4 regions of the Paenibacillus sp. P32E genome follow, and region 1 is predicted to be linked to each of the others. Evidence: riboswitches for the same ligand, from Rfam matches in the RefSeq annotation. Region 1 holds a riboswitch; each other region holds the start of a gene.
The links. Region 1 has a riboswitch for cyclic di-AMP ahead of A3848_RS20890 (hypothetical protein). Riboswitches for the same ligand answer to the same signal wherever they lie in the genome.
Positions count from the first base shown of each region.

Region 2: another riboswitch for cyclic di-AMP. It lies ahead of A3848_RS21840 (C40 family peptidase); the one in region 1 lies ahead of A3848_RS20890 (hypothetical protein).
Region 3: another riboswitch for cyclic di-AMP. It lies ahead of A3848_RS08275 (APC family permease); the one in region 1 lies ahead of A3848_RS20890 (hypothetical protein).
Region 4: another riboswitch for cyclic di-AMP. It lies ahead of A3848_RS07635 (NfeD family membrane protein); the one in region 1 lies ahead of A3848_RS20890 (hypothetical protein).

Region 1 is NZ_LVYY01000024.1:240,887-248,937, reverse strand. It holds gene A3848_RS20935 (lipoate--protein ligase family protein) at 1-792, opposite strand, end outside; gene A3848_RS20930 (CHAD domain-containing protein) at 1,074-1,967, shown strand; gene A3848_RS20925 (thioredoxin family protein) at 2,150-2,485, opposite strand; gene A3848_RS20920 (MerR family transcriptional regulator) at 2,524-2,886, opposite strand; gene A3848_RS20910 (ThuA domain-containing protein) at 3,077-3,712, opposite strand; gene A3848_RS20905 (SDR family NAD(P)-dependent oxidoreductase) at 3,749-4,471, opposite strand; gene ytxJ (bacillithiol system redox-active protein YtxJ) at 4,701-5,027, shown strand; gene A3848_RS20895 (glutaredoxin family protein) at 5,024-5,263, shown strand; cyclic di-AMP (ydaO/yuaA leader) riboswitch at 5,581-5,751, shown strand; gene A3848_RS20890 (hypothetical protein) at 5,923-6,366, shown strand; gene A3848_RS20885 (hypothetical protein) at 7,120-7,332, opposite strand; gene A3848_RS20880 (DUF7674 family protein) at 7,698-8,045, opposite strand.
Region 2 is NZ_LVYY01000026.1:15,818-23,868, reverse strand. It holds gene A3848_RS21870 (DNA-3-methyladenine glycosylase) at 1-319, shown strand, start outside; gene A3848_RS21865 (AbrB/MazE/SpoVT family DNA-binding domain-containing protein) at 546-1,019, shown strand; gene A3848_RS21860 (YwhD family protein) at 1,148-1,654, opposite strand; gene A3848_RS21855 (M1 family metallopeptidase) at 1,768-3,774, shown strand; gene A3848_RS21850 (hypothetical protein) at 3,819-4,616, shown strand; cyclic di-AMP (ydaO/yuaA leader) riboswitch at 4,837-4,975, shown strand; gene A3848_RS21845 (C40 family peptidase) at 5,033-5,461, shown strand; cyclic di-AMP (ydaO/yuaA leader) riboswitch at 5,848-5,991, shown strand; gene A3848_RS21840 (C40 family peptidase) at 5,997-6,488, shown strand; gene A3848_RS21835 (GNAT family N-acetyltransferase) at 6,719-7,204, shown strand; gene A3848_RS21830 (c-type cytochrome) at 7,300-7,659, shown strand; gene A3848_RS21825 (4a-hydroxytetrahydrobiopterin dehydratase) at 7,789-8,051, opposite strand, start outside.
Region 3 is NZ_LVYY01000007.1:85,993-92,980, reverse strand. It holds gene A3848_RS08285 (DsbA family protein) at 1-380, shown strand, start outside; gene A3848_RS08280 (disulfide oxidoreductase) at 380-811, shown strand; cyclic di-AMP (ydaO/yuaA leader) riboswitch at 1,040-1,199, shown strand; gene A3848_RS08275 (APC family permease) at 1,326-3,143, shown strand; gene A3848_RS08270 (ABC transporter ATP-binding protein) at 3,608-4,408, shown strand; gene murB (UDP-N-acetylmuramate dehydrogenase) at 4,645-5,556, shown strand; gene ymzB (protein YmzB) at 5,632-5,967, opposite strand; gene A3848_RS08255 (ZIP family metal transporter) at 6,216-6,953, shown strand.
Region 4 is NZ_LVYY01000006.1:156,839-164,889, reverse strand. It holds gene A3848_RS07645 (GH36-type glycosyl hydrolase domain-containing protein) at 1-1,822, opposite strand, end outside; gene A3848_RS07640 (flotillin family protein) at 2,019-3,440, opposite strand; gene A3848_RS07635 (NfeD family membrane protein) at 3,463-4,035, opposite strand; cyclic di-AMP (ydaO/yuaA leader) riboswitch at 4,181-4,367, opposite strand; partial or broken gene A3848_RS33545 (transposase) at 4,610-4,828, shown strand; gene A3848_RS32820 (InlB B-repeat-containing protein) at 4,940-8,051, opposite strand, start outside.

The sequences.
Region 1 (8,051 bases):
CTCCAGCCCGGAGCCGGAGACGATCACGAACGCGTGCACGAAGTACGCGCTGCTCTGCCTCCGCTGGGCGATGCCGCAGAATTTGCGGCCGCCGATGGCCAGATCGAAGTCGCCCGGGCAATACGACCCGGCGATCTCGCCTGCCCGGATCTGTGCCGCTGCCTGTGGATGGCTGACCGCAACGGCTTCTGTGATCAGCGAAGCCAGCAGCCGGAAATCATCATGAAAGTCCAGCTTGCCCGGACTTTTGCGGAGCAGCAGCGATACGTTGACGATGCCGGCATCCAGCGGCACAGCCGCGCCGCCGGAGTGCCGCACCGCTGTACGGTAGCCCTGCTCTTCCAGCGCGGCCATGGCTTCAGCTGCCCGCGGCAGCTTGCTGTCCCGCAGGCCCAATGCCACTCCGCCGGGATGGCTCCATAGATGTACAGACGGCGGAACAAGGCCCGCACCCACATCCCTGCAGAGCGTCTCCTCGAACGCGAACGGGAGCAGCATATCTCCGGCAACCGCTTCAACGGGCTCTTGCATCGCCGCGGCTTCTGCTGCATCCGCTATCCTTCCGGAGTCTGCGCTTTCCGGTGATGATTCCCCTGCCGCCAGGTGCTCAAAGAGCGCCATAACCGGCGGGAGCAAACCCGCAGACGGATACACCTGCTCAGGCTCAGACTCCTGGAACAGGACCTGCCCCTGCTCCTGCACTCGCTCGTACATATGTCTTTGCTCTACTGCTTGCTCCTGCGCTTGAACCCGCTCTTGCCCTTGCCCCTGCTTTTTGTATTCTCCGCTCATCCATAACCCCTCCCGGTGACCATCGTTTTCCTCTTTCGCGTAATCAAGACATCCACACTTACTGGCTTCCTGCAGACTGCCGTCGAATACTCCGTCTTCCTGTACTATTTTACAATACCGGCAATATTCCCATTGTAACCGATCCGGGGTGCAGCAGCGAAGCTCAGGACAGCACCTTCATTTGAAAAAGCAGGATGATAGCGTTATCCTTAAGGTATATGAAGAGCATTCGTCCCGCCCCAAAGCTCATGCTATACACAACCATTAAGGAGTGATGCCGTATGACTGACCTGCTAACCGTGAAGGAACGGCAAATCAGCAAAGCCAGACAATGGGAGCTGGCGCTGAACAAGCTCTATCTCAATTTCCGTGATTACAGCAAGGATGCGCTGAAGGAGTTCGGCGATGAAGATACCCATCAGGCCAGAGTGAACTGCCGTAAGCTGCTGACGCTATTGTCCATTCTAGATCCGGAGCATCTGGTGACAGCAGATCTGTATAGTACCTTCAAAGAGGCGCAAAAAAGACTCGGCAAGGTTAGAGACGCGGACGTGCTGATTGAATCCTTCAAGGATAGACGGGAGCAAGCGGAGGAAGCCGGAGAAGCCAAATCGGCCAAGCTGCTCAAGGCTGTTATCCAGTACGAGAGGAACGAGCGGAAGAAGTACCGCAAGAAACTGAGCACCAAACTGCCCAAGCTGTGCGGCAAAGCGTTGGACGCCGAGTGGGAGGCATTCCTTAGCAGCGATCTCGAGGCACTGGCGGCCAAAAGAGATGCGAATGTTGTCATGCGTGAGCTTGAGGTCGCTTTCGAGCAGAAGAAAAAAGCCTGCAAGACCCTGTTTAAGGGTCCTGAGGCCGAATCCAAAGAAGCCTTCGATGCGCTGCATGAGCTGCGGATTGCCGCCAAGGAATTGCGTTATACCGCCGGTGCCGCTTCCTTTGCGCTCAACCAGAAATTTCACGCCCATGAGGAAATCTACAAAGACATCCAGGAGCAGCTCGGTACTATTAACGATAAACGGGGATGGCTGGAAGTGATCCAATCCATTGGTCGTGATGAGCTGGGGGTCAGCCTTAAGGTATGGACTGAATTCACGGACAAACTCCATGCTGAAGTGCTCGAAGCGCTGCACCATAATGAAGTGGTACCGTTCCCATTGAATGCGAAATAACCGCACTTCGTTCCATTTATAATTTTTCCCACAAGTGGAAACGGCTTCGCCGTCCTTTTAAGGATGGTATCCGTTTCAGCGAGAAATAGAAGGATAATTTATAGCGTGAAACATATAAATTCTTATATTTTAACAAAAAGGCAGGAAGCCAAGCATTATGCGGCTTCCTGCCTTTCCTGCGTTTACCGGCTATTCGCGGCAGCAAATTTGTCCAGCACGCCCTGATAAGCCGATTTCGGGCGCAGTCCTACCAGTTTTTCCATAGGCTGCCCCCCATTGTATACGATCACGGTAGGGAGGCCCATGACTCCCGCTTCTGCAGCCAGCTCCGGCAGCTCATCGCAATTCACTTTGAGGATCGTGATATTGCTGCCATACTCTTCATCCAGTTCCTCCAGAACCGGCAGAAGACCCCGGCAAGGCGCGCACCATGGCGCTCCGTAATCTACCAGCACAGTTCCACCTTCCTGCAGCTGTCTCCGAACGGTATCGGCGTGCCCGGCATTTATAACAGTCATTGTTAACTCCTCCTTATCAGTCTAAGAATTTATTCAGGTTATTCTGATTCCTGCTGCTCCTGCTGTATGGAAGCAATCCGTTCCTCCAAATTCTGCTTGATCTGGTTCAGCTGCAGGAGCTGACGCTCAATATCCTCCAGCTTGCTGCGGTACAGCGGCATCACTTCTGCACAGAAAGCCTCTTTTTTCTTCAGTACACAATTCAAGAAACCGGCGATTTCCTCGGTCGATAAGCCCAGATTCAAATACAGTTTGATCGTCTCCACCGTCTCCACGGACAAGAGAGAATACTCTCGGTATCCATTGGCCTGGCGGAGCGGAGTGATCAAGCCCTGACGTTCATAATATCGCAGAGAACGGATGCTGACACCCGTCCGTGCGGCAAGCTCACCTATTTTCATGGTCTGTTCTCCCCGGGGTTCATGAGAAATGGTCTGTTCTTAGTATAAACCCTGACACCAGTGTCAGGGTCAAGGCTTTTTATCGCCGGGAGCAGCCAATCAACCAAACACCAAAAAACCAACAGCAGTCTAACGCTTCCGTTGGTTTTTACACTATCCATCCATATGATGTTGTTAAAATGATCAAAGGCTATAGTAATCCGGCCGCCCACAGACCACCCCTTGTAATCATCTGCCGGAACGGCTCTACGGAAAAGGAAGGAAGATGATGGCCCGGCATCAGATACACAACTCGCCCCATCCCGAACTCATGACACCAGGCTGCCGCATGATGGGCCCCCTCGTGGAAATACTCCGCCAGCACCGTCGTTTCAAAATAGGGCTGCATGTCAAAATAATACGGCTCGTCCTCGATCACAAAGTCGGTAATCCCCTGCATGACCGGATGGCCTGTTGCCGGAACCGTCATCTGAAGCTCAGTATAGGCCGGATGATGCGTGAAATGCGCTCCCAGCATCACACCCAGCTCCTGGTTACGCTGCAGTGAGATCCCATTGTGCACTACGAGCAGTCCACCGCCGTTAGCTACATAGGAGAGCAATGCCCCGCTCTGTTCAGGAGCTATTTTGTTGTCCGAAAATTCTGTATACGCTATCACAAGCTTGTAAGCCGATAGGCTGTCCGGACTGAGCAATGAGTAATCTTCCGTGGATTTCACGTCCAGCTTCCCGGCAAATAACGCCTCAAACACGTGGTCCACCCCGGAGAACGGATGATATTTAACCTCTGTATAGCTTCCCAGCGCCAGTGCCTTCCATTCTGTCATCTTTTATCTACGCCTTTCTCTTAGCGAGAGTTGTTCTTACCAGGGCCAGGGATTGCCGTCCAGATCAAGATAAGCCGGTTCCATGCCCATATGCGTCTTATGCTCCTGCACGATTCCCATAATTTTGCGGGCGGATTCTTCAGGGGGAATAGGGGCTGCCTCATTCTTGTCACCGTTCATGTAGGACTGGAGCCAACCCGGATGAAAAACCATCACCTGGCCGCCCATGACCCGCAGATGATTGTGCAGCAGAGAGGACTGCATATTAAGCGCCGCCTTGGACATACAATAACCGTACATGTTAATCCGCTGATTGCGGCTGATGCTGCCGGCTTCAGAGGAGATGTTCACAATTAGCTTTTGCTTGCCTTGCAGCAGGAGGCCCATCAGCGAATTGCTCACCCGCAGAGAGCCAAGCGTATTCACATTATAAATGCGTGCCATCGCGGTGTCATCCATATCTACCAGCATGGTGGCATCATCCGCACGGTCAATAATTCCAGCATTGTTGATGATCATATCCAGATGCCCTGTGCGTCCTGCAATAGTTCGTGCCGCGCAATTTACGCTGTCGCTGCTGCCGACATCCATCGGAACCAGAATTAGCTGTTCTTTATATTTTGTATTGAGTATTTCCAACGCTTCCGATTCTTCCAGGTACTGCCCGGCAAAAACCTTATATTTATTCTCCAGAAGCCAACGCACAAGGAAAAACCCGAGTCCCCGGTCGGCACCGGTAACACAAGCAGCCTTTTTCATGGAATGGGTCACTCCCTCTTATCAGACATCAATATACATAAATCGCCATATCCCCTACACCTTAGCATGGGAATTGTCATTATTCAACGTCCTCTGCTGGACTATTCTGCTAATGCATTCCCTGCTGATTCTTCCTTTTGATTTAATTTTGAACTATGTTACAATCAGGAATATCATTGTTAACAACCGAATTGTTAGCAAAATAAACTACCAGGAGGGTGAACCCCTAATGTCCATACAACAAATCCACAGTCTTGATGAATTGCATCAATACATTGCACAACCCGGTAAAAAACTGCTCTTCAAGCACAGTACCACCTGCCCGATCAGCGCCAAGGCGAATGAAGAATTCCAGGCTTATGTCCAGAGCTCCGGAACCCCCGCTGCTGTGGTTCATGTGATTGAAGACCGTCCGGTCTCCAACCAGATTGCCGAAGATTTCGGCATCAAGCATGAGTCCCCGCAAATCTTCCTGCTGGAAGATGGTGAAGTCCGGTGGAACACCTCCCACTGGAAAATCACCCGCGATGCCCTCAAGGAAGCTGTGAGCCAATGAGCCAACCTGTAATCATTTATTCTACAGCCAACTGTAGTGACTGCAATCAGGTGAAACAGCTGATGAAGGAGCAGGACATTCCTTTTGAGGTACGGGATGTAATGACCAGCACGGTTTATCAGGAAGAAGTTGAGAAGCTGGGCTTCATGGGCGTTCCTGTTACAGTAGCCGGGGCACATGTCGTCAAAGGGTTCAATCTGCCCGAGCTGAAGGAGCTTATCGCAGCTACGAAATAAATATGCCGGAACGCTGGCAGGAGAATGCCGCGTACGGATTCATTGGTTTAACTTGAACAAAAGGGTATCCGGGAGCTGTTTGCCCCTGAATACCCTTTTTGTCTTGCCTAAGGAATGACCCGTATTTTGAGGCAGAAATAAAAACAGGCGTGCCAATGAGATAATGGGCCGATATGCAGTAAGATATATGGTTTTATCTGTTTATTTCCTTCGAATTATTCGATTTCAACGTGAAATTGGCGCAGCAACTCCCTTTTCCTTTTTTACAAAGACCTCCCCGAAGCAGTATGATTCGTTTTGAAAGTAATTCATGAAAAATTACATGAACGCTGAATTCCCGGCACACGGGAAACGGGGGAACCACCGGGCCACAAGGCCTTATTGGGGTGAATCCTAAGGAGACTGCAGAAGTGCGGTCTCACAAGGTAGGGCGACTCTCACCGTCCGAATCCGACAGCTAACCTCGTAAGCGTATAGAGAGAGATCTTAACCCGCCAAGCTTAAGCGCCAGGTTTATTTAAGCCTGTACCGAAGCCGCAGCAGAGGTTCTCCTCTGCTGCGGCTTTTTTGCGGAAATTAGTGAGGTATCGGAGTTTCGCCGGGAGAGCGGCCGGGGCTAGGTGAAAAGTAGTATATCTAATCCGGGGAGGAATACAGGAATGGAATCGCGCATGTCGGTTTCCGCATCCGAATTTGCGGAATATGTTGAGAAGTATAGCGGAAATATCTTTACGCTCTGCAGGTTGCTGCTGGGACAGGGTTCTGAAGCGGAGGAGGCTGCCGTGAAGAGCTTCACAGAGCTGTATATACCTTATCTCCGAAAGGGCTGCGACCCGCAGAGCTTCTCTCTTCTGGCCTACCGCGAATGCATCCGGCATTGCTTCCGGATTGCACAAGGCCGTAAGGCCAGCAGTACAGCTTGTCTCTCCTGGGAGGACCAGCTTGTGCATGCGCTCCGGTATGGCTTGCGGCTCCCTTTGGCGGAGATCAGTCCGATCCTCATGAAAAGCATGCCAGAGCTTAAGGCGCAGCTCCGGCAAATACGTGAACTACTGGCAGCACATGAAGCTGCACTGCCGAATTCCAGTTTATCTGCCGGCTAAAAGTGAACAGCACTGCAGGCCAAAACGGATTTGCAGTCCTGTACAGGGAGCCTATACTACTGAAGCAGCGGTACAGAGTATCGCTTAAGGTACCGTCCAGAATGAGAGGTATTTCTACCTCTCATTCTGCCCGCTAGCCCGGTTATGGCGCGACCAGAGGTATTTCTACCTCTCATTCTGCCCGCTAGCCCGGTTATGGCGCGACCAGAGGTATTTCTACCTCTCATTCCGCCCGCTAGCCTGTTTATGGCGCAACCAGAGGTATTTCTACCTCTCATTCCGCCCACTAGCCTGTTTATGGCGCGACCAGAGGTATTTCTACCTCTCATTCTGCCCGCTAGCCTGATTATGGCGCGACCAGAGGTATTTCTACCTCTCATTCCGCCCGCTAGCCCGTTTATGGCGCGACCAGAGGTATTTCCTTTTCTACCTCTCATTCCGCCCGCTAGCCCGTTTATGGCGCGACCAGAGGTATTTCCTTTTCTACCTCTCATTCCGCCAATTTCCCTGCCTGCGCTCAATTCAAAGGTACTTAAGCGGGTTAAACTTCAAATCACGGCCAACCCTATGAATCACGGTAATGACACCCACTTCTTATTGCTCCCTCTGGCTTTACCATCTATTGAATCACTTCATTTCTTCCGTTTATCCCTCTCACTTTTCAATCGGAGTTATCCATAGTTTTAGACTTAAATAATTTCTTAAGCCGCAAAAAAGCCGTGGCAACCAGCCTCGGCTTCTATTCCGTTTTTATTATTTTTTGCCTTTTTTGCTATTCTTGTCTTTTGTGCCTTTGCCGCCCTTGGCGAATCTCAAGAATGCCATGCAGCACCCTAATAATCCGATACCCAGTAATAACGTCTGTAGCGCACCCAGCCAGGTTGAACCTTCTGAATCAATCAGGCTGCTGAGGATAATCAACAGGATCGAAGCCGCTACCATCAAGGGCGTTTGTCTTTTTTTCATCAACATTACCACTCCTTACTTACTAAGGTACACCATACGGCATGATTCCGCCAGATGAACAGATAACGAATGCCGGAGACTGGTGTTTTCTATACGGTATGTTTTTCAAAACTTTGTAAGTTTGTCAGCCACCGATTCATTGGGCATTGGGTCCGATCAATCAAGACCTTGATGATTGCTCCCAAGGGTCTTGGTAAATTATAGAGGAATAAATACAAGCACTGAAAGGAATTGTGCGTACAGGGGTCTTGAGAAAATCTCATACGGGGATAGTGAGCATTTCTTCTTAGCCGCCCAATTCATTCGGCACTGGGTGGGGGTATAAGAAAGACCTTGAGGGGTATCGCCCCTCAAGGCCTATAACATTAATATCCGTATGCTGTTTCTGTTGTCTCACATAGTGTTTTCGTTAATTTACCCATATGAGATTTGGCTGTATCGATAATATCTCTATCAGTTATTAATGATTCTAGAACTGATACAACCAATACTTCGTGAACCTTATCATCAGCTACAGCCATCTCTTCAAGGAAGCTATAGAGATTACTTATTTCTTTTTGAGTTTCAATAGACTTGATTATAAATGGAGTGACCACCATACCAAAAATAACATGGGGTAAATCCTCTTCAAGCCATTCAATCTCTTCTTCATAATGTGGTCTAATTTGTGGTACGTCAGCCAATAAACGTTCGATTAAGTTTTCATACTCCAACTGTTT
Region 2 (8,051 bases), on a different contig from region 1:
CGATGAGGGGCAGATGGCGGCCTATCGTGGCATTACGGTCAAAAAGCCATCGGACCTCTCCGGCGGTCCGGGGAAGTTGTGCCGGGCACTTCGTATAGATAAGAGTCTGAACGGATGTCCGTTGAATGATCCTGCGGGGCCACTGTGGCTGGAGCAGGGTGACTTGCCTGATGCCCTGGATATTGTACAAGCACCACGAATCAATATTTCTTATGCAGAAGAATACGCCCAGCTTCCCTGGCGGTTCTACCTCAGAGGCAACCCTTACGTCAGTGTCTTAGATAGACAGGCTCAGCCGTTTCGTCTCCCAAAAGTTTGATAAGGCTGTTTCGGTCACCCGGAATTGGGTAAAAAACAAAAGAACCCTAATTCATCTCTCCTTTCGGACTTCCCGAATGGAGAGATTTTTAAATCCACGGAAAAACTTTCCTGATTTTTACAAAAAAATCTAATATGAATGCGCTTTCCCCGTTCTCATAACTTACAATTACTGCTATAATCGTAGATATCCACAAAAAATTAAAGATGTAAATGAGGGACATGGGATGAAAGATACAGGCATGATCCGGAGTTTAGACAGTCTTGGCAGAATTGTGGTTCCCGTAGAAATCCGCATGACTCGCAATATTGACATTGGGGATCCTATCGAATTTTTTATTTTGGATGATGAAATCATCGTACTCAGAAAGTACACCTCAACGGAATGCACGTTCTGCAGAAGCCTTGACCATGTGACCTACTATAAAGACCAGTTCATTTGCAACAGCTGTCTGAAAGAGCTCGGCAATCCAGAACGGACAGCCGATGACAACCTTCAGCCGCAGAGCGCCGCAGACTTTAATCCTGAACCCATCCGCGGGGGGCGGCGGACTAAGACAGAGGAAATGAGCCAGCGCCTGGAGAAGGCTATACAGGATCATCCCTATGCCAATCAGAAGGAGCTCGCAGAGGTGCTTGGCATCAGCCAAGCCCGCGTTAGCCAGCTCAAGCGCAAGCTCAACCTGCTCAGTAGATCATAGGATCAATGCTATACCCGGCATCCTGCGCTTTCATACACAATACAAACAGCCAGGCTCTCCTGAATTGGAGGGCTTGGCTGTTTTTGGGAAACGCAATTTATTGGTCCTCATAAAGACTGGTGTTCATCTTATTCCGATAATGCTGCCTTTAACTCCTCGGTCGATGCGTCCCACCATTCTGCATTATGGGCAATCAGCAGTGACTTTAGGGCTGCTTTGTCAGCTGCTCCAATCCCCTCCAGAATCACTCTGCGCTTCAACGCGGAATCCAGCTTGTTCACATGATCAGCAAGAATTTTCCACCCCCGGCGGGCTTCAGTATCAATCCACATCTCACAGGCAGTAATCCCCCCGTAAGACTGGCCTTCCGGGGTACGGTCCACAGCTACCCAGACCACCCATACCTGTCTTCCGTCAGGTACATCCTCACGGTTCGGGCTGAATTTAATCCCCTTCTCGACTTTGCTCTTGGCATGCATGGCACCGATATCGATAACGGCCTCACCGCCGTCAATAATAACCGGCGATACATTGTTCAAATCGATGGAACCTGCTCCGAAGCCTTTATGCTTGCTCTTGGCATTTACGATATTCAGAGCCATCGGTTTTTTACCCTCTGGTTGGTTGTTATCCACAAGTGCACATCCTTCCCTCTAATAGAACGTGAATATAATTTAATTTTAGCTAATAATACGCCGAATGCAAACATATACATCCCGTAGATGCTTGTCACGGGAGGAATCACAGTATGAAGCCACGGTCATTAAGGTACAACCTCATCTTTGCGGCCTTTGCCGCCTTCGCCCTAGGAGGTGGAATTTGGGCGTTATCAGGGCACAACCCCGATGTTCTGACAGCTGCCGCACCAAAAGAGGCCAAGTCCCCTGTAGCTGCACAGATCAAAGCTCCGCAACCCGTTCTCCCGGAGAGTAAGCCGCTCCCCGTCTCAGAGGCGCTAAGCGAGCGGGTGGTCGAATATCATATTGACGCGCAGCTAATCCCCTCTACCGGGTCATTAAGGGCTTCCGAAACGGTGACCTGGACCCATCCCGGCCAAAAACCGGTACAAGACCTCTACTTCCATCTTTATCCGAATGCTTTTGCTTCTGAAGATACCACCTTTATGAAAGAATCCGGAGGAACACTACGCGGGGATAGAATGCCAGCGAATGGTTACGGCAGCATGACTCTGACCGATCTACGGACCTCTGACGGTGTCTCACTTATGCAGCGTCTGCAGTATGCCCAGCCTGACGATGGCAATGTGAATGACAGGACCCTGGTGAAGGTTCATCTTCCCCAACCCGTGAACGGAGGGGAAAGTGTTACGCTCAGGCTGAAGTATGAGGTCAAGCTGCCTAAAATATTCGCCCGCATGGGAATTTCAGGTGACTTTGTAATGGCTGGACAATGGTTTCCCAAGCTTAGTGTGTATGAGCCTGCTGGCACCCGGGGGGCAAAACAGGAAGGCTGGAATCTGCATCAGTACCACGGTACCTCCGAGTTCTACAGTGATTTTGGGATCTACAGTGTAACCCTTTCCGTGCCCTCCAATTATACAGTCGCAGCGACCGGCTTCCCGGTGAAGACCGCAAGGCTGAAGCAGGGCCAGAAGATTTACCAGTTCTACGCCGATGATGTTCATGATTTCGCCTGGGCGGCCTCTCCCGACTTTGCAGTTGCCGAGGAAGCCTTCTCTGCACCTGGCGTGCCCGGGGTAAGGATTAAGCTCTATCTAGACCCGTTGCATAAGGGTTTACAGGAGCGTTATTTTCAGGCGGCCAAAGCTGCTCTAAGCGCCTTCAGCAAATGGTACGGTTCTTATCCCTACTCCACACTATCTATCGTCGTTCCGCCAAAGGCGGGGAATGGCGCAGGCGGGATGGAGTACCCTACTCTCATCACTGCCTTCGGCGCAGCCGGAGATGCTCCAGGCACCCAGCTTGAACGTACGGTCATCCATGAAATCGGGCATCAGTTTTTTTATGGCATGATAGCCAGCAATGAATTTGAGGAAGCCTGGCTGGATGAGAGCTTCACCTCTTATGCAGAAGACCGGCTGATGGAACAGGAATATGGTGTAACCTCCAACTCTGCACTTCAGGCCAGTCTGGTAACTTCATCACAGCCGCTCAAACTGGAGACCTGGAAATACACCGGAGATGATGCCTATACTCGTAACGTATACATCCGGGGCAAACTGGTCCTCAAAGACATTGAGCAGCAAGTGGGAACCAAAACGATGGATGCCATCATGGCCGCCTATGCCCGCAAATACCGTTTCCAGCATCCTACCACAGCTGATTTTCAAAAGACCGTAGAAAAAGTAACCAAAAAATCGTGGCAGGCGTATTTCGATCAATATGTTTACAGTGGCGGCGCTCCTGATTTTGCCATAGATAACATTATCAACACCTTTCACAAAGGGAGCGATATAGATAGCCTTCGCTATGATTCATCAGTCGCCGTGAGCAACAAAGGCAGTCAGTATGGGGATGTGCCAGTAAAGTTCACCTTTTCGGATGGATATACCGTTCAACGGTATTGGAATGGAAAAGACAAGCAAACTACCTTTCAGCTGTCCTACAAAGCGCCGCTGATATCGGCAGAGATTGATCCCGAGCACTCCATCCTGCTGGAGAATAAGCATCTGAATAATTTCAGACTCGCGGAACTGGAACCTGACACGCTCTCACGATGGACGCTTAGCATGACCAACCTGATTGAAAATCTGCTCGGAACTCTTGTCTGGTGAGGTGAAGGATTGTGAAAAGATCGATATCCCGCGGCTGGCACAGCATGAAAGAGCAATTTTATATACTGATTCTGTTGTTTATCTACCGGCTGTTCTGGGGCTATTTCATGTACAAGTTCGTTAAAAGCGCCGTAGTCCCGGTACTGCTGCGTTATCCCGATCAGGATGCGGGCGGCAGCGGGATAGGCAGGCTGCTGTATTATGTGGAGGGCCAGCTCGCACTGGGTTCCGATTCCGGTGTTCAGCACTGGCTTTGGATGCTGCTGGCGCTAAGCGCATTCAGACTGCTGCTCTCCCCATTCATCCGCGCAGGACTGCTCCATGAGCTCCATCAGGAGCGTAAGGGGGAGCGCGGGATGTTCTTTTTTCCGGGTATGCGTCTGTATGGGCTTCCGGTGATGCTGTTCAGTCTTGCAGAATGGGTGCTTACAGCCCTGCCGCTGTATTGGCTTCTTCCCAAAATGTACAGACTGCTGTTAAGCGGAATTCTGGATTATAAGCTATTGCTGAAACTGGTGCCTTACATTCTGGCCTGGCTGCTATATCTGTTCTTCATCCGAAAAGTACTGCTGTACATGCAGTTCGGGTATACGGGTGGTACAGGCACTTTCTCTTCTCTCTTGGTGTGTCTGAAGGTGATCCTTCCTTCTGCGGGATTATCTTTTGTGATGGGAGCAGGGAGTTTGATCATGATGCTTGCTTGCGGAGCGGCATCGATCTTTTGTCCGGGGATGCCGGCACTTCTGCTTCGGCAGTTCTCCCCCCTTCCCAATACACTGTTCAAAATGTGGGGAATCGCCGCTCAATACCACCTTTGGTCCAGTAAATCATTTCCACAATAATTAAGCCGCTCAGCCGGCATAATAAAAGAGTCGCTGCTCCTTGAGGGAGCGGGACTCTTTTTTGAATTACAAAGTGAATAAGAGTATTTGCAAAACTGTAAATCCTCTGGTACAATGGTGCCTGTACTACTAGTAACAAATTTGTAATCTCTAAGATGCAACACATTCAATCACATTAACATTCCAAGCGTTTACTAATTGTCGACACGTCGCTCTTCTGGTGCATAAAACGCCAAATTCCCTGCACCGGGAAGCGGGGGAACCATATTTTGGGTGAATTGACCTCGCTTTAGAGGGGTCATAGGGGAACCTTCTACCGAATCCTTAAGCTAACCTCGCAGGCCTTGGAAGGAGTACATCTTTTGAGAAGTCAGAATTTTAAGAAGAAATGTACCGCAGCCGCACTTGCACTAGTGATGGTATTCACAATCGGAGCTGGTAGCGCTTTCGCCGATTCCAAGATGGATACCGTTATCGCAAAAACCATCGGAACCACCTATAAATTCGGAGGCACTAGCACAAGCGGCTTCGATTGCTCCGGCTTTACCTCGTATGTTTTTAAAAATGTCGGGCTTACCCTGCCGCGCACGTCCAAGGCTCAATTCAGCGTTGGAACTTCCGTATCACGGAACAACCTGCGTTCAGGTGACCTGGTATTCTTCAATACCTTTGGGTCGGGAGTTTCCCATGTCGGCATTTATGTCGGTGGAGGCAGATTCGCACAATCTTCCAGCTCACGCGGTGTAACCATAACTTCGCTGAGTCAAGCTTACTGGGCCAACCGCTACGTTGGCGCTAAACGAGTGATGAGCACTACAGCCTACAAAACTGTTGCCTACGATTAATTGAAGCTTGATCCCCTCACATTACACCTTTACAACTAAATGTAATTTATACGAGCCCGGAGCTGATTATTGCCGTAATCATTTTCCGGGTTTTCCCTTTTCCTTATTCTCCCTTTTACACACTTTTTAGAGTTTCGAAACACCTTTTTGATAAAAACCCCATTAAGATCTTCCATGCAGCTGACTTACGGCGTAAAGAACTCGCGTAAATCAAGCCCTTTTCTCTTAAAAGGCTCAAAAAATATGTATTAATATGCTTTAAGTGATTGCCAAGTGCTTCTGTCTTTGTTACAATTATCGCAGTGAGTTGATAGTAACATTTTTGTAATTATTCAAACCTGATTTACAAAGGTTTTGTCATTGTTTTGATCCGTAAGCTAATCTAATCAACAGTGGTGCCGAGTTCCTTATTCAATTAGGGAAACGGGGGAACCGATTTTGGGTGAATTGACCTCCTATTTACAGAGGGGTCATAGGGGACCTTCAACCGAACCCTTAAGCTAACCTCGTAGGCATTTGGAAGGGGTATTTACTTTTGAAGAAGAAGCTAGCAGCAGCACTACTCAGCTTTTCGATCATTCTTACCATCGGAGCAGGAAGCGCTTTCGCAGACTCTAAAATGGATCAGGTTATCGACAAAGCCGTCGGCACTAAATACGTATCGGGCGGAATTTCGACTAACGGGTTTGATTGCTCCGGATTTACCATGTATGTGTTTGATAAGATAGGAATTAACCTTCCTCACCAGTCCGGTTCCCAGTACCAGATGGGCACTGCCGTATCCCGCGATAACATTAGACCGGGAGATCTCGTATTCTTCAATACAACCGGTAAAGGGGTATCTCATGTCGGCATTTATGTCGGTGAAGGCAAGTTCGCACACGCTTCTTCCAAGCGTGGTGTAACCATCAGCTCGCTGGGTGACAGCTACTACGTCAACCGCTACGTTGGCGCCAAACGAATCATGAGCACAGATGCTTTTCAAGCGGTAGCTTCCGATTCCCAAGATAATGACGATGTGCAATAAGCAGTAATTTTTATAACCGAACAGGCTCTTATCCAGGATTTTTGCCGAAATCTTGGAGGGGGCTTGTTTTTTTGTCTTTATAAAAATTATTTACCCTTCTCGTTATTTGCAAAACATAAAAAACCGCGATTTTTGTAATTTTCTAAAATATATTGTTTATGCGTCGAAATGGAACCGTTTTGTATATAATTATGATATAACGTTTTGTTCTGAAGGGAGGCGGATGGCGGATGATTAGTTCTCCGGTAACTTTTTACGTTGTCCCCATGGAAGTTAATCACGCTGCAGAAATTTGTGAATGGGTATACAAACCCCCGTACAACATTTATGGCTGGATGTCCTGGGAGCAAATGCAGGCTCTGGACATTGAGTTCGGCGATCCCCGGCTGCGGGGTGAGCAATACGTCTCGGTGGTAAACAGCCAAGGGTTCCTCTGTGGCTTTGCACAGCTATTCCCGATGGAAGGTGTAGTTCGGCTCGGAATTGGTATGCGGCCTGATCTATGCGGGCAAGGCATGGGCCATCTGTTCATGAGCGCCATCGTCAAGGCAGCCCTGGCACGATATCCGGAGCGCGAGATAGATCTGGAGGTGCTTACCTGGAACCAGAGAGCCATTCGTGCTTATCAAAAAAGTGGTTTTACGATTACGGATACATATGAACGCCGGACTCCAACGGGCGATAAGCTATTTTATTGTATGGTCTATGATAAATAGCACAAATCATTCGTTTTTTTGTCACAAACGCTATGATAACGCTTTACCTTCTTGTATAATGTAGGAAGCAGCTTACATGGAGGGGACGGATGCAGATGCAGAAATGGATCATGAGCGGTTTGTTTTTTGCCGCCTGTGCCTTTGCGGTAATCTTAATGTTCACCTTGCCCGGCAAAGCCGAAGTCGCCGAGGAGAACAAACCAACGATGCCGGAAGTGCAGATGGATGCGGCGAGCGCTGAGGCCACAGTAAAGAAGGCGAATTGCATCACCTGCCATGGTGACCAGCTTCAGGGCGGCGTAGGCCCTAGCCTCCAGCAGGAAGGCGGCAAGCATGACGCCGGAGAGATTTTCACCATTGTCACCAAAGGCCGCGGACAGATGCCTTCTTTCAAGGATAAGCTGGCGCCTGAGGAGATCGCGAATGTAGCGATGTGGCTTGCGGAGAAGAAATAACCTTACTTCTTATCTCATCATATGGAACACAAAATGCCCGTGCACGGATCATATTGATCCTGTACCGGGCATTCTTTTATATAAGGGTTATGAATTTCCAATCTGATCGGCCTCATATGAGATAGATTCTTAACGGTTCTTCTCAAAAGCCTCATTAAATTCATGGGCCTGCCGGATATCGAGTGCTGTAAGGCCATCCTCCCCAAGGGTAGACAGACGCAGGACAACAGTTTTATAATCAACCGTAATATGCGGATGATGCTCGAATGCTTCCGATATGGCTGCAACCTCATCCACAAAGGCAATGCCTTTCATATATTCGTTGAACATGTATTTGCGCACCAGGGTACTCGGTTCCAGCTTCCATCCTTCCAGCTTACTCACCTGCTCCC
Region 3 (6,988 bases), on a different contig from region 1:
CCTTTATCGGTCCGGATTCTGAGACAGCTTCCCTGGCAGCCCTGTCTGTATACCATCAGAACAGTGATGCTTTCTGGACGTATTACGATGCGATTTATGCCAATCAAGGGGATGAAAACGCAGAATGGGCTACAGAGGAGTTCCTGGTGAGCCTGGCTGAGAAAGAAAAGCTGCCTATCGATTTGGATCTGTTGCGTAAGGATATCAAGGAGAAGACCTATAAGAGTGAGCTGCAAAGTGATATCAGTCTTGCCAAGGCTTCAGGAGTTACTTCCACGCCTACTGTATTTATCAATGGACACAAAGTAGATGAGCCATTCAAAATGGAAGCCATTAAGGCACAGATTAAGTCCGCGTCCGAAGCAGTGAAGGCCGAGTGATGAAGTTCTCTACGTTCTGCAGACGCCACTGTCTCTATCTGGCCTGGTTTGTGTCTGTTATTGCAGTAGCGGGAAGCTTATACCTAAGTGAAGTGCTGAAATATGAGCCTTGCAAGCTATGCTGGTTCCAGCGTATCTTCATGTATCCGCAGCTGATTCTCCTGGGAGTAGCTACATACCGGAATGACAAAAAAATTATTCCCTATGTACTTCCATTAAGCCTTATTGGGGGCAGCATTTCTATTTATCATTATGCCGAGCAGAAGATTCCCGCACTCAGCAAGGTGCTCCCGTGTACAATTGGCGTGCCCTGCAATAAAGATTATCTGAATTTTTTTGGGTTCATTACGATTCCACTGCTTGCGCTGATCGCCTTTGCTCTTATCACGATTTTGCTCTGGACCGGACGTAAAGAGGACACAGTAGAGTAGCTGAAGCCACTGCAGAATTTAGAGCACAAATCATTCCTGAAATTTCAGACACAAATGAGGTTCAAAACCCTGAAAAAACACGTGATGACGGGATAATCGCAGAGAATGAAAGATCGCGTTATCTCTCATCTTGGTTTTGCGTAAATTGGATGTTTTTTCATTCTTTTTTCATTTTTTTCACCGCTTTACGGAAGACGTATTGTAGACTATCATTAGACCTTGTGAGAAGTTGAATATGCGCTGAATTTTCCGTATGGAAAAACGGGGGAACCAACATTGGCCTAAGCGCCAAAGGGGTGAATCGGGAACGGTCCGGAAGGGCTGCAACCGTAGGGCTACCACAGCCCGAATCCGCCAGCTAACCTCGTAAGCAATGGTGGGATAATGACGATGCGTAAGCATGCGGATCATTTCCGTATGCTTATTTTTGTGCCTGCATTTATGAAATCCACCAATGAAAACAGCGCACGGTATTACCGTTTCAACGTAAGCAAAGAGAGGAACTGTTATTACAATGGTAAGCAAGGTAAAACGACTATTGATCGGGCGTCCGATGAAGTCGAACGAACTAGATCATGAAAAGTTATCCAAGGTGAAAGCACTGGCTGTCCTGTCTTCTGATGCGCTATCGTCTGTAGCCTACGGAACGGAACAAATTCTGATTGTACTGGTGGCCGCAGGCTTCACAGCCATCTGGTACTCATTGCCAATCGCATTAGCCGTATTGGGCTTGCTGGCTATTTTGATTTTATCCTATCGTCAGACCATCTTTGCTTATCCGCAGGGCGGAGGCGCGTATATCGTAGCCAAGAGCAACCTCGGGGTTCCTACCGGACTCCTTGCTGGCGGATCGCTCCTGGTAGATTATATTCTGACCGTAGCGGTTAGTGCATCAGCGGGTACGGATGCGATCACATCCGCTTTTCCAAATCTTCATAATCATAGTGTGTTAATCGCCGTAACCGTTATTCTGCTCTTGACTATTGTCAATCTGCGGGGCGTTACGGAATCTGCATCTTTCATTGCAATTCCCGTGTATTTATTCGTGGTATCGATCTTCGTGTTGATCATTGCAGGGGTATTCAAATATGCTACTGGCGGAGCCCATGCTAATGTCCCTGAGATTGGGGCAGCGGTATCGAATGTAAGTTTGTTTTTACTGCTTAAGGCTTTCAGCTCCGGCTGTTCAGCTCTGACAGGGGTAGAGGCTGTATCGAACGCCATTCCAAACTTCAAGGCGCCTGCGGAGAAAAATGCAGCGAAGACTTTGATGTTGATGGGAATTATCCTGGGAAGTATGTTTACCGGAATCACACTGCTTGCCTACTGGTACGGAATTACACCGGATACCAAAGCCACGGTTGTATCCCAAATTGCTGAATCTACTTTTGGACGTGGCGGTTTGTACTTTTTCATACAAGGGATTACAGCTGTGATTCTGTTCCTGGCAGCCAATACAGCTTATTCCGCTTTCCCGCTGCTGGCGTTTATGTTCGCCAAAGACAAGTACTTGCCCCATGCATTTATGGTCCGCGGTGACCGCCTGGGCTTCTCAAATGGTATTATCTTTCTAGGTGTATTATCAGCCCTGCTTGTGGCTGCTTTTCATGGAAATACAGAAAGTCTGATTCCTTTGTACGCGGTGGGTGTATTTATTCCGTTTACGCTGTCCCAGCTTGGGATGATGGTGCACTGGTATAAAACCAAACCTAAAGGCTGGCAGAATAAATTTACCGTGAATACGGTGGGGATGCTAACTACTCTGACGATTACTCTGATCTTCATTATTACGAAGTTCTCCAGTGTCTGGATGGCTTTTATCTTCCTGCCCGTTGTAATGTTCGTATTCCACCGTATACACCACCATTACCTCAATACCGCCGATCAGCTGCGTATTTGTCCGGCAACGGATAAACCCTGCATCAAAGGAAGCACTGTGGTTGTTCCTGTCTCGGGTGTGACACGAGCCGTACTGCATTCGATCAGCTATGCCAAGTCCTTAACGGATAATGTGGTGGCCGTCTATGTTGGGTTCGATGAAGAAGAAATTAACAAAATGGAACAAAAGTGGGAGGAATGGAATCCGGGAGTACGCTTGATTGTTCTACGTTCCCGCTACCGCAGCATTCTGCGCCCACTGGTCAAATTTATTGAAACAGTCGAGTGGAAGACCGCTTCAACCGATCATATTACAGTACTTATTCCACAGTTCGTTACCAAGCATTGGTGGCAGGCGGTTCTGCATAATCAGACCAGCTTGTTCATCCGTTCTTATCTGATGAATCAAAAAGATATCGTAGTAGCAACAGTGCCTTATCATTTGCACAAATAAGATGTACTTCATAGCACGGCAGTTTCCGGATACTTCGGGAGCTGCCTTTTTTCATGGTATTATTAGGAATAATCAGAACAGTTCAAGGGGAGATTTTTATGGCAATCTATTTCATAATCTATCATATTCTGAAAGGATTAGAATGGACGAACAAAAGCAGGAAGGCATTTCCGGCATCTTATACTAGTATTCATAAAGTAGAGTATTGCAGTGAGACATGGGAAATTTCTCTGGAAAACTTAACAGAGCATCTGTGAAGAAGAACGGGTACTGCAAAAAGAAAATATTTATATTGACATAGAGAATGAGAATCAATATCATTTAATGAGGCGCGGCGAAGATATACAACCCTCTGAAGCAATTAGATTCTACATATACAGGATTTTATAAATCTACGGTGCTAATTTGCTCTACCTGAGAGAAGAGATCCCTGTGAAACCATAAAACTTTAGGGAGTGAAGATAATGTCGGATCGATTGAACACAGATCAGTTAAGTATTGGGTATGCGGAGGCATTGATTGTCAAAGGACTGAACCTGTCTCTTCCAACAGGGAAAATCACTGCGCTAGTAGGGGCAAACGGCTCAGGGAAATCTACCATTCTCAAGACGATGGCACGTATCATGAAGCCTAAGAGCGGCAGCGTGATGTTGGACGGCAAGTCGATTCATAACCTGTCTACCAAAGAAGTAGCCCGGCAACTGGCGATCCTGCCGCAGAATCCCACTGCACCAGACGGACTTACGGTATCTGAGCTGGTGAGCTATGGGCGTTATCCACATCAGAAGGGCTTTGGTACGCTTACTTCTGAGGACCGCAGCATTATCGCAAATGCGATCTCGGTAACGGGTATGGAAGAGTTCCACGACCGCCCAATTGACCGTCTATCCGGAGGACAACGCCAGCGGGCTTGGATTGCAATGGCTCTGGCGCAACAGACCGATATTCTTTTCCTGGACGAGCCGACAACTTTTCTTGATATGGCTCACCAGCTGGAGGTTCTACAACTGCTGCAGAAGCTTAATCAGGAAGAAGGACGCACCATAATTATGGTGGTGCATGATTTGAATCATGCCTCCCGTTATGCCCAGCATATGGTAGCAATCAAATCCGGAAATGTGATTAGTGAAGGGGCACCGGCTGAGGTAATGACGCCAAGTGTACTGCGTGAAGTATTCGGGATTGAAGCGGATATTATCCCTGATCCACGGACAGGAGTGCCACTCTGTCTGCCTTATGAATTGGCAGCATACAAAGCGGTGTGAATTCCTTAAGAACCAGCCTTCGCACAAGGTCAGGTTATAAACGTGAAATGTGACTCATAATGATTATATATGCAGCTGGCCACAGGCTCCCGTCATTGACAAGGGAGCCTGTTCGTTGTTAAAGTTGTGGTTGCCCTGGTTAAATCCCACCTTCCTTAATTGCATATAAATAACGGGGCTCGCTCTTATAGTGAATCAAGGGACATTATTTTTATAGAGTCAAAGGAGCAAAGAACATGAATATCAGCAAAATATATGAGGATCTGCAGCAGCTGGTTCCGACGGGCATGGTGAAGCAGCGTGAGACGCTGGAGAGTTATGTGTTCACACGTATGGGGGGGCAGGCTGATATTCTGGCAGCACCTGCGACGTACGAGGAACTTCAGTCCATTGTTACATATGCCCGTGTAAATGAAATCCCGTTGACCGTTCTGGGTAACGGATCGAATGTTATTATCCGTGACGGCGGGATCCGCGGGATTGTCCTGCATACAGCTGACTTAACCGAAATGGGACTAAGGGACAATCTGCTCTATGCCCAGTGCGGTGCAAAGATCATCGAAGTATCCAGATTTGCCTTAGAGAAGAAACTTACAGGCCTAGAGTTCGCCTGCGGAATTCCGGGAACTGTAGGCGGAGCTCTATATATGAATGCTGGTGCCTACGGCGGTGAGGTCAAGGATGTGCTGCAAAGTGCACTTGCCATCAGCAAAGCGGGACGGCTAGTGACACTCCAAGGTGACGAACTGGAATGGGGTTACCGCAAAAGTGTCTTTGCCAGCGGCGAATTCATCGTGCTGGAGGCCCGATTTGCATTGCAGCCAGGTGATCCTGTGAGTATCAAGGCGGCCATGGATGATTTGACGCACCAGCGTGAATCCAAGCAGCCGCTGGAATACCCATCATGCGGAAGTGTCTTCAAGCGCCCTCCAGGAAGGTTCGCCGGACAGTTGATTCAAGAGAGCGGACTTCAGGGAATAAGAATCGGGGGAGCCGAAGTGTCGCGCAAGCATGCTGGATTCATTGTGAATACCAATCATGCCACGGCCAAGGATTATATTGGTTTGATTCATCATGTTCAGTCTGCGGTTAAGGATAAGTTCGGAATAGAGCTGGAGACGGAAGTTAAGATTATTGGAGAAGAGTAACATATTACAGGACGCAGTTCATATACCGCGTCCTGTTTTTTTGTATGGAGCATTGTTGCCTGAGAATGGGTGTATTCAGCTTTTGGAGATGGAATATTTGGCTCTGTCTGTCCGCAGTTCAACCTGACCGTCATGAACTGTATCCAGTTGAAGCCCGCTGACAGCAATCTCGTAATTCAGCTGGGGCAGTGGTACAAGCTCGCCATCCCTGTTCAATGTGTTGCCTGTGCCACGCAGAATCAGTGCACTGTCCAGATATTCATCAATAACATCTTCGGCATCACGATAATCCACGGTTTCCAGATTGAAGTGGACGGTGTCCAGGTCTTTCATCTCCTGTTTGTCAATCACCAGGGTTTCGCCCCCTTGGGCGGTCAGCCAATCCATTAATTTCTGTACACTTTGATCCATCAGTTGATCCCATCCTTATCAAGAAGATTATAGAAATTAAGTTACCCTTTTCTTCGAAATTGAATCCAGTCTTCTGAATACTGCTTTTAGTTGGATAATGGAATATAATTTAATTACTTTAATAATTCATGACGTTAATAAATTCACTACCGGACCTGCAGATGATTGTAATATTCTTTTCTAGTGTAAATTACTATCAGGCACTTCTATTTATATCTGAGCTATTTTAGTTAAGGAAGGTGAATCTATTGTGGAGTGCTCTGTTATGGGGGGCCATTTCCGGCTCTGCTGTGCTACTTGGAGCGCTGCTGGCGTTATATCTGCCGATCCCGAACAAGTTGATTGGATTCATTATGGCTTTCGGTACGGGGGTACTCATTGGTGCGGCGGCGTATGAACTGCTGGATGATTCGGCCAATGAAGGGGGGCTTATCCCGGCCATTATCGGATTCACAGCCGGTGCAGTGGTGTTTACACTATTTGACTGGTATATCTCGCACAAAGGCGGTGCAGGACGTAAACGATCCGTCAGAGACAGCAGCAATACGAAGGCGCAGGGAGGTGGTATGGCTATTTTTGCGGGAACAGTGCTGGATGCTATTCCGGAATCGATTATGATCGGTGCCAGTCTGATCTCCGGTCAAGGGGTCAGCATGCTGCTGGTTGTTGCTATCTTCATCAGCAATATTCCTGAAGGCTTGTCCAGTACGTCAGGGCTTAAGCAGGACAATTACAGTAGGGGTAAGATCGTCTTATTATGGCTCGGCGTTCTTGTGATATCCACCATCGCATCGGGTGCAGGATACTTGTTCATGGATCATGCCAGCGGATCTACGACGGCGCTGATCGCCTCTTTTGCCGGGGGAGGAATTATCTCTATGGTGTCCTCCAGCATGATGCCGGAAGCCTATGAGGAAGGCGGACCGCTGACCGGACTTGTTGCCGCGATGGGGATGCTCTGTTCACTGATTTTGGATCATCTGTGAGGGTTGTCAACCCACCGCCCGGCATGGTATAGTTC
Region 4 (8,051 bases), on a different contig from region 1:
CAGTGTAGGATGGCGCGAGCTTTTCCAGCCCATAAGGGGTTTCCAGCTGCTCCTTGACCGCACGCATCAGCTTCTCTTGCTTCGAGGCATCCGCAGCCCCGCACAGCAGAGCCCAGCCTTGAGGGTTAATGAAAATCCGCCCCTCCGTATCCTTACTGATGCCGAATACCACATTATCATCGGTGATTCCCCGGGCATACCAGTTGCCGTCCCAGAGATATTGATTAATGACCACATTCGCCTCATCCGCCGCCGCAGTGAGCTTCCTGCTCATCTCCGGTCGTCCGCTAGTACCGCAGATATCCGCCCAGATCATGAAGGCATATGCGGATGCCATGGTCAGCCAGCCGGAGACGCCTTTGCCTTTGTAGCCCACCATGTTCATCGGATCACACCAGTCGCCCTGGTCGATATAGTTCAAACCGCGCTCATCCGTTGCCTCCATCAGCCAGAACATCGCCCGGTTGATATGTTCATATACGGTAGCCGTCTCTTCCCCGCCCGCAAAAGCAACCTCTTCCTCCAGAATGGTGTAATCATTCGTTTCATCCAGATAGGTGCTCAGACAAATGGGCAGCCAGACACAATGATCCATATGCGGAACCTGATTGATGTACTTCAGCTCAGCCGCTTCATGCAGAATGATTCCGTCCGGCATGGCACCGCTTGCATTTTGCTGGCTTAACGCCGTGAGAAACGCATTTCTTGCCATCTGTGGCTTGATATAGCTCATTCCCATATTGTCCTGGAGATAGTTCCGGGTCTGCGGGTCTGTCGTCAGGCGGTTGGTCTGTCCATGATAATACATTTGCCGGGGCAGCCAGTGATTCACAAAGTTGTCCAGTTCAGGATCAGGCGTCTTAATCTCGATGCAGCCTTTGCCCTCCTGTATATATCCCGCATATTCCCGCTCCGCCGCAGCAAATCCATCCTCACTGCCGGAAGCCGCATTCAGGAAATACTGCTGGCGGATCTGCGCGATCTCCTCTTCTGTTTTGGCCGGACCAAAAATAAAGCGGTAGAGCTTGTCTTCACCAGGCGTAAGCTCCAGACTGTATTGCAGGACACACAGCGGCATCTCATAACGGGCATCCCCTTTGGAGAGTTCCTCCTGCTGAACGGCCGATGGCATGCCAATCCCGCCTTCACCTTCAAAAGCTTCCTGGCTGGCTTCCCAGGCGCGCGGCGGCTGATCGGCAAGGAGAAAGGTTTTGTCCTTCAGCTGCTTGATCTTCGCATAGTCCTGATATTTCTGATATGGGGTAATCGCAGAACAGACCATCCCCTGCAGCTCTTCATGATACTCCGCCGACTGATTCATCCACGACATGTAGCCCACTGTAAAATAAGGATAGATGCTGAGCTTCCGCTTCCGGTCCGAGAGATTCTTCACCTTCACCCGCCATAGCTCCATGGCCTCGTCTTTGGGCAGGCTGAGCGTCATTTCCACAGCAATGCCAAGATGCTCAAGCTTCCAGACAATATGGTGTTTCCCTACAGCAAACGTGTATTGGTCCGGCAGAACACGAACCGGCTCATACGGTGCCGAGAAAATCTCACCCGTCTCTTCATCCTTCACATAGAGAAACCGGCCGGGATGATGGGCATAGTAGGGCTGCTCCGGCTGCATGAAGGTCTTCGCTTCCAGATTCGGCGCATAGGAATACTTGGCAGGCTCTGGCTGCATAAACTGCGCGACCGCATATCCGCGGCAATTGACGTGAATCATCATCTTCTCGTTCCATAGAAACCCTGAAGCTTTGGGGAGCTGAGTGGGACTCGTCAATTCAACATATTCATTGTCTTGTGTGGCTCTAATCATCATGTATCCTCCCTTTATTCACCCGTTATTCATCCTAAATCACATAGTAGTTTTAGTATAACTGTCATAGAAGAGATAGTACATTGTGGAGTGGTAACGCTCTCGGCAGCAGCAAAATAAGGGGATGTCCCCTAAGTGGGGCACCCCCTGCTGTTCTACAGTAGGAAGTATTATAGTATGGTATAACGCTATAGAATTACTGCTCTTTATTCCGGCCAAGCAGCCCGCTGAGCGCCTCTGTAAAATTCATGCCGGTAAGCGACTGGGTCAATTCAGGAACCTGGGCCATGATTTTAGCGATATCACCGGTGATTTTATTCACCCCGGATGAAGCCCCATCCTGTGAAATCACTGTAATCTTATCGACCTTGGCCAGCGGGGAAGCGATTTTTTCAGCCAGCTCTGGCAGAACTTTTAAGAATTCCACTGTGAGTGCGGCTTGCGTAAACTGTTTGTACGCTTCGGCTTTCTTCTCCAGTGCCCCTGCTTCCGCCGCTCCAGCCAGTTGAACAATTTCTGCGTTGGCTCTCCCTTTCGCCAGCTCTGCTTCCGCTGTTGCCAGCCCCCGTTTGGTCGTGGTGGCTGCCTCTGCTTCCGCCTCAAGAATCTGCCGCTGCTTGGCGGCTTCCGCTCTCATGATCGTAGCTTGGTTCTCCGCCTCAGCAGGCTTGATCACCGTTGCCTCCAGCTCCTTCTGTCTCAGCTCAACTTCGATTTCCCGGACGGTCCGGTTCGCCTCCGCTTCCATCTGCGTGATCTTGACCTGCTCGGTAACCAGCGACTGCTTGATTTTGTTCTGCTGTAATTCGTATGCAAGATCCGCCTGTGCTTTCTTCACTTCAGTCTCCAGCTTAAAGTCCGCCTGCTTAATGTTCAATTCCTTCTCAAACTGAGATTCCTTGGCGCGGGCGGCAGTTCCTGCTTCAATGGTGGCCTGATGCGCATTAGCTTTGGCAATGGAGGATTCTTTCTCCGCCTCGGCTTGCTTGATCTGAATGTCGCGTTCCGCTTCCGCCTTGGCGATGCTGGCATCCCGCCGGATGCGCTCAATTTCCGGAACCCCCATATTGTCGATATATCCTTTGTCATCCGTAATTTTCTTAATGGTGAAGCTGACTACCTCAAGTCCCATCTTGTCGAGGTCTTCCGAGCAGGTCTCCCGCATCTTGCTGTTGATTTCGTCAGGAGTCTTGAGAATGGATTCCACTGTTAATTGTCCGATTAAGCCGCGCAAATGGCCTTCCACCGAATGCAGGATAATCGTCTCGCGGTCTTCCTCCGGCCGGTCGATAAACTGCTCACTGGCAGTCAGAATAGCGGTAGGATCGCTTTTTATCTTAATCTGAGCCACCGCCTCCAGGTTGAGCTTGATGCCTTGCTTGGAGAACATCGCCTGCGCCGGGATGACGTCGAAGCTCATCAACATCATAGAGATGGTCTTATTGTTCTGGAAGCCGGGGATGACGAATGTCCCGCCGCCCTGGACCACTCTTTTGCCGCCAAGGCCGTACACAATCATCGCCTGATTGGGCGGAACCTTTTTATAAGAGTTCACGATACTGAACAAGGCCAGCAGAATAACAACAACAATTGCCGCGATTACATACAGAATAACCATTCGGATTGACACTCCCCGTGAATTATAATTGATCGATATCCCTCTCGAAGAGGGTGACTGCCGCCATTCCTTTGTTCACCTTCAAAATAATAACCCTGTCGCCTTTATCAAGCTGCTGGCCGGATTCTGCCCGTACTCCAATGGAGCGCATGGTTCCGTGCAGTACATATTTCATTTCCCCGACCGCCCCATCCGCTGCAGGGATACTGATGTACCCGAGCTGCCCTGCCTGCTCGTAATCCAGTTCATTCATGCTGCTGTCATACCGGGTCATCACCCGGGCCAGCACCGCATACATCACACAGCCCAGAAGCAGAGCGAGCACGGTACAAATCAGCACCACTGCGAGCATCCTCATTTCGCTGAACCGGGCAAGCACGTAACCTGTACCGCCCCAGACTGTGACAAACACCATCAGAGGGAGTATGGGTACAAAGCCGGGTCCACCGGCATCGCCGCCGCCCGCATGCAGATGACCCGCCAGGCCATGCCCATGAAATCCGCCGCTGAGGAGGAGTATTAGTCCAACCCAGAAGCACACGATAAATACAGTAACGATAAGAATCCCCCCTTTGAAGCATTTATAATAGAGCATTTTAAATAACCCTTAATGTCTCTAATTATCGTTGTTATGAGATTTCTAGTTCCTTGTACAGACTGCCTTTCCTTCCTGCACACACAACAAAAAGACCACAGAAGCGGCAGGGCTCTCCGTGGTCGGTTAATCGATCATGGCGCTCATCCTCTCTCTTCGAGGCTTACGGGGTTAGCTGACGGATTCGGGCAGCGAGATTGCCCTACCCTGCCACAGCGGCTTTTCAGCACGCAGCAGGGATTCACCCCGGGTGAGCGGCAGCTGACTGTGCAAAAGCCGCATTCACCATTGGTTCCCCCGTTCCCAATTACGGAATTCAGCCATATGAGAACAGTTAACTTACATTCGGTTGTTGATTTGAATCTTACGCCTGTGGGCATTTATTGTAAAACGTCCGGGATGACAAAAGAAGCCAAAAACGCCTCCCCTCCGCGAATGAAGGCGCATTCTTTGGTTTCACTCTTATTCGGCCGATGATTTGCTCACTGTTGCTCCATTTCTCGCAAGCTGTCCCAATCGTCCAAAGCCAAGGCCGCACGCACTATAAACCTTAGGCGCTTACGGTGTTGGCAGCAGCCGGGAAATTCTACGGAGTGAGAAAGGTTACGCTTGGCCGTGCGTCAAATGACGGAACCGGAAAGTGTATTTGGACAACTGCAACCGGGGCTTCCGGCGATTTCTACTTCGCGGTATGGAGAAAGTGACGCTTGAGGTAGGATGGCTTTCCCTTACCCATAATCTGCTAAAGCAAGCCACCCATGACCAAAAAAACAGAGCAGCGATCCTTCAATAACAGGAGAATCGCTGCTCTGCTCACTTTTTGTGGTTTTAAGAATGAAGAGAACTGCCTTCCGCCATAGAAAATCCACTTTTGGGCCAGCCCCTTTTTTTCGGAGAACCGGCATTAGTTAAGTGAATCCAACAGCGTCTTCAATTGCGGGTTGAGCTTCAGCGCATTCAGGATGATCTGCAGAGCTTCTGCGCGTGTGGCGTTGCTCTTAGCATCAAATTTCCCATCTGCTTTGCCGTTTATGATACCAGCTTGTGCTTCAGCTTTGATCTCGTTTGCTGCATAGGAACCCTTCAGGTCATTGAAATTGCCTTTGGTGGTGTCCTTCGTTACGTTGTTAAGGTTTAAGATGCGGGACAAAAGGATAACCATTTCCTCGCGGGTGATTGTTTTATCTGGCTTGAACGTAACATCCTCGTAGCCGCTGATAACCCCTGCCTCTGCAAGCTTCTCGATGGCGCCTTTCGCCCAGTGACTGCCAACGTCCTTAAATGCAACACCAGTATTGTTGCCGCTTTTGATATCGAATACCCGACTCAGAATCACTGCAAATTCAGCGCGCGTAATCTCACCATCCGGCTTGAACGTACCATCGTTGTAACCTTCAATCACATGGAGCTTTACGAAAGTATCGATAGTTTTTTCGGCCCAGTGCCCTTTCGTATCAGCAAGTTCAACCTTAACATTAGATTTCTTAGCTTCCTCTACCTTGGACTCGAAAGCATTAACTAAGTTTATTACATTAACAATGCCGCTATTGAATACATCAACCTCTTGTTTCGTAGGTCCAGGTGTCACTGTTGGCGTTATACTGTCCGCCGGCGGACCACCCGGTGATGGTAACCTTGATACATCCTCCCGATTCACAGTTACCATATACGTATTGCCAGTACCGTCTGGGGCCATTACGCTAATCTGAATCAGGTTCGCGCCCACCTGTAAGTTGTTGGCTCTATAGGTATACATATTGCCCGTTAGGGAACTGTACACGGCTCCCGAAACGGTAAACGTCGCATGGGAATCCGCTGTGGTAAAAGAAAGATTGCTGCTTGAAACCGAATTAGCTACATCATTCACGTTATATTTCAGAGTTGCTGCTGTAAATGCTGGTGTCAATGTCCCCTGATCCACTGACAAGCTGGACAACTGCGCATTTGATGACGTCCACTTCGCATAGAGGGTGGCATTCGCCGAGCCCATGCTGAAGGTGGCATTCGCCCCGTAGTCGGTGCCGCTTCCGTTAGCAGCTGTGTTCCAGCCTGCGAACATATAGCCCGACTTCACCAGCGTTCCGGTGTTCCCCAGCACTGTCACCGCGTTCCCCTGCTGATAGCTGTTGTTGTCGGTCGGAACCGTACCGCCGGTGTTGCCGTTTCCGTTATATGTTACGGCGAAGGTCGGATTGGCCGTCCACTTCGCATAGAGCGTGGCATTCGCCGTGCCCATGCTGAAGGTGGCATTCGTCGCGTAGTCGGTGCCGCTTCCGTCCGCCTTCGTGTTCCAGCCTGCGAACGTATACCCTGTCTTCACCAGTGTTCCAGTGTTCCCTAGCACCGTCACCGTGTTCCCCTGCTGATAGCTGTTGCTGTCGGTCGGAACCGTACCGCCGGTGCTGCCGTTTCCGTTATACGCTACGGTGAAGGTCGGATTGGCTGTCCACTTCGCATAGAGGGTGGCATTCGCCGAGCCCATACTGAAGGTGGCATTCGTCGCGTAGTCGGTGCCGCTTCCGTTAGCGGCGGTATTCCAGCCTGCGAACGTATACCCTGTCTTCACCAGCGTTCCGGTGTTCCCTAGTACTGTCACTGTGTTCCCCTGCTGATAGCTGTTGCTGTCGGTCGGAATCGTCCCGCCAGTGTTGCCGTTTCCGTTATACGTTACGGTGAAGCTCGGATTGGCCGTCCACTTCGCATAGAGGGTGGCATTAGCCATTCCCATCGCGAAACTACCGCTAACCGTGTAATCCATACCGCTTCCGTCCGCCTTTGTGTTCCAGCCTGCAAACGTATAGCCCGTCTTCACCAGCGTTCCGATGTTCCCCAGCACCGTCACCGTGTTCCCCTGCGGATAGCTGTTGCTGTCGGTCGGAACCGTACCACCGGTGTTGCCGTTTCCGTTATACGCTACGGTGAAGGTCGGATTGGCCGTCCACTTCACATAGAGGGTGGCATTCGCCGAGCCCATGCTGAAGGTGGCATTCGCCGCGTAGTCGGTGCCGCTTCCGTTAGCAGCGGTGTTCCAGCCTGCGAACGTATACCCTGTCTTCACCAGCGTTCCAGTGTTCCCCAGCACCGTCACCATGTTCCCCTGCTGATAGCTGTTGCTGTCGGTCGGAACCGTACCGCTGGTGTTGCCGTTGCCGTTATACGTTACGGTGAAGGCCGGATTGACTGTCCACTTGGCATAGAGGGTAGCATTCGCCGAGCCCATGCTGAAGGTGGCATTCGCCGCATAGTCGGTGCCACTTCCGTTAGCGGCGGTGTTCCAGCCTGCGAACGTATAGCCTGTCTTCACCAGCGTTCCAGTATTCCCTAGCACCATCACGGTGTTCCCCTGCTGATAGCTGTTGCTGTCGGTCGGAACCGCACCACCGGTGTTGCCGTTTCCGTTATACGTTACGGTGAAGGTCGGATTGGCTGTCCACTTCGCATAGAGCGTGGCATTCGCCGTGCCCATGCTGAAGGTGGCATTCGCCAAGTAGTCGGTGCCACTTCCGTTAGCGGCGGTGTTCCAGCCTGCGAACGTATAGCCTGTCTTCACCAGCGTTCCAGTATTCCCTAGCACCATCACGGTGTTCCCCTGCTGATAGCTGTTGCTGTCGGTCGGAACCGTACCACCGGTGTTGCCGTTTCCGTTATACGTTACGGTGAAGGTCGGATTGGCCGTCCACTTCGCATAGAGGGTGGCATTCCCCGAGCCCATGCTGAAGGTGGCATTCGCCAAGTAGTCGGTGCCGCTTCCGTTAGCGGCGGTGTTCCAGCCCGCGAACGTATAGCCCGACTTCACCAGTGTTCCGGTGTTCCCTAGCACCGTCACGGTGTTCCCCTGCGGATAACTGTTGCTGTCGGTCGGAATCGTACCGCCGGTGCTGCCGTTTCCGTTATACGTTACGGTGAAGGTCGGATTGACTGTCCACTTGGCATAGAGGGTGGCATTCGCCGTTCCCATGCTGAAGGTGGCATTTGCCGCGTAGTCGGTGCCGCTTCCGTTAGCGGCGGTGTTCCAG